3 regions of the Serratia sp. GW822-FHT06D09 genome follow, and region 2 is predicted to be linked to each of the others. Evidence: predicted binding sites of a transcription regulator. Region 2 holds the regulator's gene; each other region holds the start of a gene.
What was found. The regulator PurR, encoded in region 2, represses purine synthesis genes. The targets are predictions, from matches to a motif close to CANGCAAACGTTTGCNTG.
Positions count from the first base shown of each region.

Region 1: the regulator PurR is predicted to act here: its motif matches at 1,914-1,931, upstream of purE (5-(carboxyamino)imidazole ribonucleotide mutase).
Region 3: the regulator PurR is predicted to act here: its motif matches at 2,072-2,089, upstream of AC1RKG_RS22370 (nucleobase:cation symporter-2 family protein).

Region 1 is NZ_JBXALO010000005.1:148,080-152,091, reverse strand. Features, by position in the region: gene galE (UDP-glucose 4-epimerase GalE) at 1-167, shown strand, start outside; gene purK (5-(carboxyamino)imidazole ribonucleotide synthase) at 233-1,300, opposite strand; gene purE (5-(carboxyamino)imidazole ribonucleotide mutase) at 1,297-1,821, opposite strand; gene lpxH (UDP-2,3-diacylglucosamine diphosphatase) at 1,988-2,710, opposite strand; gene ppiB (peptidylprolyl isomerase B) at 2,721-3,215, opposite strand; gene cysS (cysteine--tRNA ligase) at 3,525-4,012, shown strand, end outside.
Region 2 is NZ_JBXALO010000001.1:212,210-216,221, forward strand. Features, by position in the region: gene punR (DNA-binding transcriptional activator PunR) at 86-994, shown strand; gene purR (HTH-type transcriptional repressor PurR) at 1,029-2,054, opposite strand; gene cydH (cytochrome bd-I oxidase subunit CydH) at 2,378-2,467, shown strand; gene sodB (superoxide dismutase [Fe]) at 2,521-3,099, opposite strand; gene AC1RKG_RS01030 (C40 family peptidase) at 3,294-4,012, opposite strand, start outside.
Region 3 is NZ_JBXALO010000013.1:22,803-26,814, reverse strand. Features, by position in the region: gene recG (ATP-dependent DNA helicase RecG) at 1-630, shown strand, start outside; gene gltS (sodium/glutamate symporter) at 689-1,900, opposite strand; gene AC1RKG_RS22370 (nucleobase:cation symporter-2 family protein) at 2,143-3,543, shown strand; gene AC1RKG_RS22365 (AsmA family protein) at 3,676-4,012, shown strand, end outside.

The sequences.
Region 1 (4,012 bases), on a different contig from region 2:
TTCCCTACCAGATTTTACCGCGCCGTGCGGGCGATCTGCCTGCCTTCTGGGCCGATGCCAGCCTGGCGAAACAGGAGCTGGGCTGGCAAGTGCAACGCGGCCTTGATCTGATGATGCGCGATACCTGGAACTGGCAAAGTAAAAACCCGCAGGGCTACCGCCAATAGTTTTTCATCGACAGTAAAAAAGGGTTCAGCTTGCTGAACCCTTTGTTTTTAGTGCGGCGTAACGCTTAAGCCAGCTTTTGTTGCGCCCAGGCCAAACCGCTTTGGTATTCGGCCGGTAACAGCGGCGCCAAAGCCTGCAATGCCTGTTGCAACGCACCGGCGTCGGGATCGTTCAGGTTGAGATGCCCAACCTTGCGGCCCTCGCGCACCTCTTTCTCGTACCAGTGCAGATGCACCAGCGGTAACGCCAGCCACTGCTGATTTACCGCGGTACCGATCAGGTTGACCATCACCGACGGGGTGCTCACGACCGGCTTCGGCAGCGGCAGGGCGAGAATGGCACGCAGGTGCAGTTCGAACTGGCTGATAGACGCGCCGTTTTGCGTCCAGTGGCCGCTGTTGTGTACCCGAGGCGCCAGTTCGTTAATCAACAGACGATCGCCAACGATAAAACACTCCATCGCCATGACGCCGACGTAGTTCAGTTCATCAAGGATCGCCGTCAGCATCTGTTCAGCTTGCTGTTGCAGCGCAGGATTGGGCTGCGGCAACGCCACGCTGGTGCGTAGAATGCCTTCTTCATGCAGGTTATGGGTCAGCGGATAGAACACCGATTTACCGTCGTGTCCGCGTGCGCCGACCAATGAGACCTCGCCGGAGAAGTTAATTCCCTGTTCGACGATGCATTCGCCATAGGCATCGGCCGGCAGTTCGGCCTCCTGACCTGCGCGCAGACGCCACTGACCCCGGCCGTCGTAACCGCCGACGCGACGTTTAACGATAGCCAGTTCGCCCAGGGTCGCGAAAACCTGCGGCCACTCGGCGACGTCGGTCAGCAACTGCCAGGGGGCAGTGGCCAGGCCGAGCTGATCGAGTAACTGTTTTTGCGTCAGGCGGTCCGCCAGACGGGGGAAAATATCGCGGTTAACGAAGCTGTTGTGGGTCGCCAGCTCACGCGTCAGCGCGGTTTCCGGCCAACGCTCGATTTCGGCGGTGATCACGCTGTTTTGATAAGGTACCGCTTCCGGCTCAGCGTCGAGGCCAACCGGATAGACGGCGATCCCCAGCGGCTCACCGGCCTGGCGCAGCATACGCCCCAATTGACCGTTACCCAGTACGCAAACCGGCTTCATGCTTCCTCCCGCGGGTCCGGGTTATTCAGCACCTCGTCAGTCTGCGCCTGACGCCAATCGGCCAGGCGTTGCGCCAACTCAGCGTCATGCAACGCCAGAATTTGCGCTGCCAGCAGTGCAGCATTGGCGGCGCCGGCCTTGCCGATCGCCAGGGTGCCTACCGGAATACCGCGCGGCATTTGCACGATGGAATACAGGCTGTCCACGCCGCTCAAGGCAGCGCTTTGCACCGGCACACCCAGCACCGGCACCAGGGTTTTCGCCGCCAGCATGCCCGGCAGGTGCGCAGCACCGCCCGCACCGGCAATGATCACGTCGATACCCTTGGCGCTTGCCTGTTCGGCAAAGCTGAACAGCTTGTCTGGCGTGCGATGAGCGGAAACGACTTCGACATGGAACGGGACGTCGAGTGAGGTCAGGACTTCGGCCGCAAACTGCATGGTGGCCCAGTCACTTTTCGATCCCATTACAATTGCGATTTTAACCTCAGCGTGAGTGGCTGAAGCGGCGTTGGCTCCCATGGGTGTAAGGCTCCTGTAATTGTACAAACGACGGCCGATTGCCTGCGGCGGGAGGCCGAATGAGGGCGTAGAGCATACCATGAGCGAACGGCAAGGAAAACGGTTGCGTCGCCGGTTTTGATCGTCAGAAGCGCGAATTTTTATACCCGCGCGTTAAGTCAGAAGCTTAGAAAGGGAATTGGATCAGTTCGACGGCGTCGGCGCTGACTTTGATCATCGAGCCTTCTTCATGCCAGGCACCCAGCACTAAACGGTGAGCTTTGCCGTTGCTCAGCGTCAACTCATGCACGGCCGGACGATGCGTGTGGCCATGGATCATCCAGTGAACCTGGTGGTTCAGCATGGTTTGCTCAACCGCCTGCGGGTTGACGTCCATGATGGCGTCCGATTTGTATTGGTTGCTTTGCCGGCTGCGGGCACGCATTTTAGCGGCGATCTTAAGGCGCCAGCGTAAAGGCATTGCCAGGAACAATTTTTGAATCAGTGGGTTGTGCACTTTTCGGCGGAACTGTTGGTAGGCCCGATCGTCGGTACACAGCGTGTCACCGTGCAGGATCAGGATTTTGCGGCCATACAGGTCCAGCACCTTTTCTTCCGGCAGCAGTTGCATGCCGCTGGCACGGGCAAAGCGCTTGCCCACCAGAAAATCACGGTTGCCGTGGATAAAGTAGCAGGGCACGCCTGCCTGTTGCAGCGTCTTCAGCGCCGCGGCGATTTCAGCATGCAGCGGTTCGGGATCGTCATCGCCGATCCAGGCTTCGAACAGATCGCCGAGTATGTACAGGGCTTCGGCGTGTATGGCATCTTGCCGCAAAAAACGCAGAAAACCGGCAGTAATTGCCGGTTCCTGTGCGCTTAAGTGCAGATCTGCAATGAACAGCGTGTTCATTCAGCTGCGATTACTCGCTGACGGTAACGCTGGTGACGATCACGTCTTCTACCGGTACGTCCTGGTGCATGCCGCTGCGGCCAGTTTTCACGGCTTTGATCTTGTTAACCACGTCCATGCCTTCAACCACTTCAGCAAATACGCAGTAGCCCCAACCCTGGGCGTTTTCGCCGCGGAAGTTCAGGAAGTCGTTGTCTGCTACGTTGATGAAGAACTGTGCGGTCGCGGAGTGTGGATCGTTGGTACGCGCCATTGCCAGGGTGCCGATGGTGTTTTTCAGACCGTTGTTGGCTTCGTTCTTGATGGTGGCTTTGGTGTCTTTCTGGCTCATACCCGGCTCAAAACCGCCGCCCTGAATCATGAAGCCATTGATAACACGGTGGAAAATGGTGTTGTTGTAGAAACCGTCACGGCAGTAGTTCAGGAAGTTTTCAACGGTAACCGGTGCTTTGTCCGCGAAGGTGTTGATAACGATGTCGCCGTGATTAGTGTGGAAAGTAACCATAGTTTTAGTCCTAACAAGATGAAGTGAGATGTCACATGGAGCGAGTGAACTATCAGACCGCCGTTATAACATATCTCCTGTAATGAGTCAGCAGCGGCTAAACCGCGCTCAGGCTGTGGTAAATCGCAATTTGTTATATTATAACATTGGTGGCAATCGCTGATTTATCACCGTTTTCCACCTCTGAGCTCAGCAAAGCGCGGCCTTAACCTTGCATTAGATCAGGCTTCGGGTTTCAATACGCTGCTGGGTGAACAACCTTAACCCTGGTTATCATTTTTGTTATCACGCACACCACGGAATGTCCCGATGCTAAAGATTTTTAATACCCTGAGTCGTCAAAAAGAGGAATTTAAACCCATTCATGCCGGTAAAGTGGGCATGTACGTGTGCGGGGTAACCATCTATGACCTGTGTCATATCGGACATGGGCGTACCTTCGTTGCTTTCGACGTGGTGGCACGTTATCTGCGCTATCTCGGCTACTCGCTGAACTATGTGCGTAACGTCACCGACGTTGACGACAAAATTATCCGCCGCGCGACTGAAAATGGCGAAAGCTGCGATCAACTGACCGCACGCATGCTGGCGGAGATGCACGCCGACTTCGATTCTCTGCTGATCGAACGCCCGGACATTGAACCGCGTGCGACCCAGCATATCGCCGAGATCATTGAGATCACCCAGCGCCTGATCGATCGCGATCACGCGTATGTGGCCAGCAACGGCGACGTGATGTTCTCCATCGACAGCGATCCGCAATACGGTTTGCTGTCACGCCAGGATCTGGATCAGCT
Region 2 (4,012 bases):
GCGCCGGCAAGTGTATCCGGCTGGATCTCTGCTTGTGAAACGGTAATATTTGCGAGGTGCTGTTAAAAAAATTGAAGGCAAAGCTATGTGGTCTGAATATTCCCTGGATGTCGTCGATGCGGTGGCCCGCACCGGCAGTTTCAGCGCCGCGGCGCAGGAGCTGCATCGGGTACCGTCGGCGGTAAGTTATACGGTGCGGCAGTTGGAGCAATGGCTGGCGGTACCGCTGTTTGAGCGCCGTCATCGCGACGTGGAACTGACACCGGCGGGCGTGCTGTTTATTCAGGAAGCGCGTGGTGTCATCAAAAAAATGCTCGACACGCGCCGACAGTGCCAACAGGTCGCTAACGGCTGGCGGGGCCAATTGAAAATAGCGGTGGATATCATCGTTAAACCCCAACGCAGTCGCCAATTGGTGCTGGATTTTTACCGCCATTTCCCCGACGTCGAATTGCTGGTTCAGCCGGAGGTGTTTAATGGCGTATGGGATGCGCTGGTGGACGGTCGTGCCGATATGGCGATCGGCGCCACAAGGGCGGTGCCGGTGGGCGGCGGTTTCGCCTTTCGCGATATGGGAGATATGCGTTGGTTGTGCGTGGCCAGTCCGCATCACCCGCTGGCCGCGATAGAGGGGCTGTTGAACGACGATCAACTACGGCCCTTTCCGTCACTGTGCCTGGAAGATACCTCGCGCAACCTGCCCAAACGCGTGACCTGGACGTTGGACAACCAGCGCCGCCTGGTGGTGCCGGACTGGGCTTCTGCGGTGGACTGCCTGTGTGCCGGGTTGTGCGTTGGTATGATGCCCGCGCATCAGGTATTGCCTTTGGTGCAGCGCGGGGAGCTGGTGGCGCTACAGTTGCAACAGCCATTTCCCGCCAGTCCTTGTTGCCTGACCTGGCAGCAAAATACGCCGTCACCGGCTATGGCCTGGTTGCTGGATTATCTGGGAGACAGTGAAACCTTGAATCAGGAGTGGCTAAGCGAAGAATGACGCCGGAAACCGCGAGAGTGTCCGGCGTAGATAATTAGCGGCGATAATCGATGAACGGGCCGTCAGCGACCGAACGGCGCTCAACCAGCTTGGGATGAACCTCAATCACCTGCGACTCTTCACGCTTGCTGATGATGCGATCCAGCAGCATGGTGAAGGCCATCTCGCCCAAACGCTCTTTGGGCTGATGAATGGTGGTCAGTGCCGGGGTGAAGTAGCGGGCGTTTCGCACGTTATCGTAGCCAATCACCGATATGTCTTGTGGTACGCGCAGGCCAAGTTCATCGGCGGCGCAGATCGCCCCCATGGCCATGATATCGCCACCGCAGAAGACTGCGGTAGGACGTTGCTTCTGCGACAGTATCTGATGCATGGCCTTGTAGCCGGATTCCGGCTCAAAGTCGCCCTGAACAATCCACTCTTCACGCACGTCGATATTGGCTTCTTCCATGGCTTTTAAAAAGCCCTGATGGCGGCCGCCGCCGGTATTACGCGCCAGTTGGCCCGGAATGGCCCCGATATCGCGGTGGCCGCGTTCAATCAGGTAGCGCCCGGCCAGATAGCCGCCTTCAAAGGCGTTATCGATAATGGTGTCGGTAAAGTCACCGCGTGCGGCGCCCCAATCCATGACGACCATCGGGATATTGCGATAATCTTCCAGCATGCCGAGCAGTTGGTCCGGGTATTCCGAACACATGACTAACAGGCCATCGACGCGCTTTTGCGCCAACATCGCCAGATAGGCGCGTTGTTTGTCCAGATTGTTATGTGAGTTGCACAGGATCAGCGTATAGCCTTTGCTGTAGCAGCTGTTTTCCACCGCCTCGATCACTTCGGCAAAGTAGGGTGCTTCGCTCGATGTGGCCAGCAGACCAATAGATTTGGTGTGATTGACCTTAAGGCTGCGCGCCACGGCGCTGGGTGAATAGTGCAGCTCTTTGATCGCGGCGCCAACGGCCGCTTTTGTTTCTTCGGCGACGAAACGAGTCTTATTGATGACGTGCGAAACGGTGGTGGTGGAAACGCCAGCGCGTTTGGCCACATCTTTAATCGTTGCCATGTAAAGAATGACTCCTGAACTCACATGTTGCAGTATGTAAGTGTGATGTTAATCGTTTGCCTGCGTAGATCCTTCTCCAAAGAAGCGAAAACTGAGTTTTTAGTGTGTTGAAGTCGTCAGCGCTTGGTCAGGAGGGGCATTTTGCCGGTACACAGTTGTGAACTGCGAATTTTGTCCCATATTGAGCAAAAGGGGAAGAGGTAATCGGTATTATAAACTGGGAAATGATAACAAGATTTTATCGGCCAACTGTGGGAAAATGGTTTAACACATTAATTGTGTGCCTTTTACCCTTGGGAAACCCAATCTGAAAAGGAGTTGTAATGGATACCGATTTGAAAATGTCACTGTTCACCACCCTGGGTGCGCTGGCTGTGATTATCGCTTTTAGCTTCACCGCAGCATTGAACTGATACTCTTCAGTCAACCAGGCGCAGTTCGCTACGCCTGGTTGTATTTCCCCGCGTTACGCCAGATTTTCCTCCACAAATGCCCAGTTAACCAGTGCCCAGAAGTTTTCCAGGTAGGCCGGTCGTGCGTTGCGATAATCGATGTAATAGGCGTGTTCCCAAACGTCGACGGTAAGCAACGGTTTGTCTTCACCGGTCAACGGCGTGGCCGCATTCGACGTATTAACAATCGCCAGCGAGCCATCCGGCTTTTTCACTAACCAGGTCCAGCCTGCGCCAAAGTTTTTCACCGCGGCGTCGCTGAATAGTTCCCGGAAGGCGGTAAAAGAACCAAAAGCCTGGTTGATCGCGGCAGCCAATTTGCCCTGAGGCTCTCCACCGCCCTGAGGTGACAGGCAGTGCCAATAGAAGGTGTGATTCCATACCTGAGCCGCATTGTTGAAGATGCCGCCGCTGGAAGCCTTGATGATTGCTTCAAGGGATAATCCTTCAAACTCGCTGCCTTTCAGCAAATTGTTCAGGTTGACCACATAGGCGTTGTGATGCTTGCCATAGTGGTATTCCAGGGTTTCTGCCGAAATGTGCGGTTCGAGGGCATTTTTTTCATAAGGTAGTGCGGGCAGTTCAAACGACATTGCTTCCTCCTTGTACAGTGTCAACTCGCCGCTAAAGCAACGGACCTTAAATTGACCTGTTTTTATTGTGGATATTTAGCTTAGCAATTTTCGCGATGAAATACAGTGGGGGCGGGCTAAAGGATTGGGTGCTTTAGGAACAGCAGGAAAATCAGTCAGGGGAGAGCGGCTGGGCAAGCCAGCCGCCAAAGAAATTATCGAATGGTTTTCGGTGTTACTACACGGCGGGCGCCGATGTAATGGTTTTGCCAGTAGTCATTGTCGAGTTGGCTGATCCGAATTTCTTCACCGGTACGCGGTGACTGAATAAATTTGCCGTTGCCCAGATAAACGCCAACATGGTCTGCCACGCCGCGGTTATTAATGCGGAAGAACACCAGGTCACCGCTTTCCAGTTCGCTTCTCTTGATCGGCGCAGCGTCTCGCAGGTGATACATTTCGTTGGCGGTGCGCGGCATTTTGATTTTCACCACGTCTTTATACGCGTAGTAAATCAGGCCGCTGCAGTCGAAACCGGTTCTTGGTGAAGTACCGCCCCAGCGGTAAGGTTTGCCCATTTGGTCCATCAGCTTGGCCATCGCGGTTTGCTTGGCGTGCTGATAGCGTTTTTTGTGCGCTGGAGTCAGCTTCAACGGTTTATCATCACGCACCAGTTTTGCGGTGGCCATCCCGGCTTCGCGGTGGCGACCATAGCCTTTTTTGTAACCCTTTTTCGGCGGGGTAACTTTGATTTTGGCTATTTTCTGAGTTTTGCCTTTCGATTTGGCGCTGACGATCTTTTTAGCGGTTTTTTCCGTTTTGGCTTTGGAAACCTTGGCGGTTTTCTGCGGGGTGGTGGTTTTTGCTTTTTTGCTGGCTTTTACCGCTTTCTTTTTCTTGCGGTCATCTGGCCGGGCTTCGTTGACATGGCTTT
Region 3 (4,012 bases), on a different contig from region 2:
CAGGCGTACTGGGTTTGTACGCTGATCGAAGAATCCGAACTGCTGGAAGCCCAGGCAGCCGAAGCCACCTGGGAAGAATTGAAAACCGCGCTGCCAGAGCTGAAAGTGGCGCTGGTGCACGGTCGCATGAAAGCACAAGAGAAACAGGCGGTAATGCAGGCCTTTAAACAGGGTGAGCTGCAGTTGTTGGTGGCGACGACGGTGATCGAGGTGGGGGTCGACGTGCCCAACGCCAGCCTGATGATCATCGAAAACCCCGAGCGACTGGGGCTGGCTCAGCTGCATCAGTTGCGGGGGCGCGTGGGTCGTGGCGCCGTAGCGTCTCACTGCGTGTTGTTGTACAAAACCCCGTTGAGCAAAACGGCGCAAAAGCGCCTGCAGGTGCTGCGCGACAGTAATGACGGTTTCGTTATTGCCCAGCGCGATCTGGAGATCCGCGGTCCCGGTGAACTGTTGGGCACCCGCCAAACCGGCAGTGCGGAGTTCAAAGTGGCGGATTTGCTGCGCGATCAGGCGATGATCCCGGAAGTACAACGCGTCGCCCGCCATATACACCAGCAGTACCCGGAGCATGCCAGAGCCCTGATTGAACGCTGGCTACCGGAGAAAGCACGTTACTCCAACGCCTGATTTTCAGGCAGAGAAAAGGCGCCAGATAGGCGCCTTTTTCGTTATTACGACCGCTTAATCAGCCAATCGCCGGAAACACCGGCAACAGCAGATACAGCTTAATCACAATCGCGTTGGCGATATCGATAAAGAACGCCCCGACCATAGGCACCACCAGAAACGCCAGGTGCGATGGACCGAAGCGATCGGTAATCGCCTGCATGTTGGCGATCGCCGTAGGCGTGGCCCCCATGCCGAAACCGCAGTGGCCCGCAGCCAACACCGCTGCATCGTAATTTTTACCCATCACCCGGTAGGTAACGAAAATTGCGTACAGTGCCATCACCAGCGTCTGTACGGCCAGGATCGCCAGCATTGGCAGCGCCAGAGAAGCCAGCTCCCACAAACGCAGGCTCATCAACGCCATCGCCAGGAACAGCGACAGGCTAACGTTGCCCAGCACCGACACCGCACGCTCAAACACGGTATAGAACCCGGTGAAGGCCAGGGTGTTGCTGAGGATCACCCCAACGAACAGCACGCAAACAAAGTTGGGTAATTCAAATACCGTACCGCTCAGCAAGCCGGAGATAAACTGCCCCAGGCTCAGGCAGATGGCGATCATCGCGATGGTTTCAATCATGATCAGCGAGGTGATCAAACGGCCGCTCTCCGGTTTTTCAAAACCGCTTGGCTGGACGCTGTCATCCGGCGAGCCTTCCGGGGTGGAAGAGTGCTTCACCAGGTAACGCGCCACCGGACCGCCGATCAGGCCACCCAGAACCAGACCGAAGGTGGCACAGGCCATCGCCACTTCCGTGGCGTTTTCAAAGCCGTAGCGTTCGATAAACAGCTTGCTCCAGGCCGCCCCGGTACCGTGACCGCCGGACAGGGTAATCGAGCCGGCGATCAGGCCCATCAACGGGTCCAGACCCAGCATTTTCGCCATGCCGATGCCGATAGCGTTCTGCACCAGCAGCAGGCCCAGCACCACAAACAGGAATACCATTAATGCCTTGCCACCCGCGCGCAACCGCGACAGGTTGGCGTTCAAACCGATGGTGGCGAAGAAGGCCAACATTAACGGGTCTTTCAGCGACATATCGAAGCTGATTTCCCAGTTAACGAACTTTTTCAGGGCTAACAACAGGAGTGCCACCAGTAAACCACCGGCGACAGGAGCGGGAATGGTGTATTTCCTCAACAGGGGGATGCTGGTGACGCATTTGCCCCCAAGGAGCAGAACCAATGTTGCTGCGACTAACGTGCCATAAGTATCAAGATGAAACATCCAGTTACTCCATGTAAGGGAAAAGATCCAATTAATAAATAATAAGTTAGAGAAAACCGCTTAGTTTTTAAAACTTGATGAGTGCAGGATTAGAAGTAAAAAACGCTGATAACACAAGAAAAAATGAACGAAAATGCGACATAAGTGACGATACTGCTAACAAAGCATTAACGCGCAACCGTTTGCTTTTATGGGCCAAATCATTAAAATGCCTGCTTTGCCGTTTCTGGAAATGCCACACCATGACCCAGCCATCCGCCGAGTTCGATGCTGCGCAAAAAGCATCCGCCACTCCCCGCAACAGTGAACTGATTTATCGCCTGGAAGATCGCCCACCGCTGCCGCAAACGCTGTTCGCCGCCGGTCAGCACCTGCTGGCGATGTTCGTTGCCGTGATCACACCGGCCCTGTTGATTTGTCAGGCACTGGGTCTGCCGGCGCAGGACACTCAGCACATTATCAGCATGTCGCTGTTCGCCTCCGGCCTGGCCTCTATTTTACAAATCAAAACCTGGGGACCCGTCGGCTCGGGCTTGCTGTCTATTCAGGGCACCAGCTTTAACTTTGTTTCGCCGCTGATCATGGGCGGGCTGGCGCTGAAAAATGGCGGCACGGACGTTCCCACCATGATGGCTGCGCTGTTTGGTACGCTGATGGTCGCCTCCTGCACCGAGATCCTGCTGTCACGCGTGTTGCACTTGGCACGGCGCATCATCACCCCGCTGGTCTCCGGCATTGTGGTGATGATTATCGGTTTGTCTCTGATTCAGGTCGGTTTGACTTCCATCGGCGGCGGCTATGCTGCGATGAATGGAGGTACCTTCGGCGCCCCCAAAAATCTGCTGCTGGCCGGCGCGGTATTACTGGTCATTATCCTGCTTAACCGTCAGCGCAATCCCTACCTGCGCGTCGCCTCACTGGTGATTGCCATGGCGGTGGGTTATCTGCTGGCCTGGGCCATGGGCATGCTGCCAGAAAGCCAGCCCACCCCCGAGACGGCGGCGATCATCATCCCGACCCCGCTGTATTACGGTCTGGGTTTTGACTGGAATCTGCTGCTGCCGCTGATGTTGATATTTATGGTCACCTCGTTGGAAACTATCGGCGATATCACCGCGACCTCTGACGTGTCGGAACAACCTGTCAGTGGCCCACTGTATATGAAGCGCCTTAAGGGCGGCGTACTGGCCAACGGCCTGAACTCCATGCTGTCGGCGGTGTTTAATACCTTCCCTAACTCCTGCTTCGGTCAAAACAATGGCGTGATCCAACTGACCGGCGTCGCCAGCCGCTACGTCGGCTTCGTGGTGGCACTGATGCTGATCGCGCTGGGGCTGTTCCCGGCGGTGGCCGGCTTCGTACAACACATTCCTGAGCCGGTATTGGGCGGCGCCACCCTGGTGATGTTCGGCACCATCGCCGCATCCGGTGTGCGCATCGTGTCGCGAGAGCGTCTGAACCGCCGTGCAATCATGATCATGGCGCTGTCGTTGGCCGTGGGGATGGGCGTTTCCCAGCAACCGTTGATCTTGCAGTTCGCACCGGACTGGCTGAAAACATTACTCTCCTCAGGCATTGCTGCCGGCGGCATCACTGCCATCGTGCTGAACCTGCTGTTCCCGCAGGAACACGAGAAACAATAATCCATCGAACTGCCTTGTGACAAACGGCCGCTTGCGGCCGTTTTTTATTGCCTATCAGACCATTGCACTTGAGATGCCCGGCCAATTGCGGCATAAACAGGGTATCTTTTTTGACCGACGCGGATGTAGACGATGAAATTTATCGGAAAACTGTTGCTGACGTTGCTGCTGCTGGTCGTGCTGGCCGTTGCACTGTTGTACGTCATAGGGCAAACCCGTTGGGCCGCGGGCTGGGTCAGCCGCTGGGTCAGCGATAACAGCGACTACCGCCTGTCGGTGGCGGCAATCTCGCACTCATGGAACCAGCCGGGCCAAATCAGCCTGGAAGACGTTCAGTTGGCCAAAAAAAATCAGCCTCAATCACTGGTGGCCAAACGTCTGGACCTCGGTCTCAGCCTGCGCCAAATTACCGAACCTCGTCATTTCCATAGCGTCACGCTGCGTGACGGCACGCTGAATCTGCAGCAGC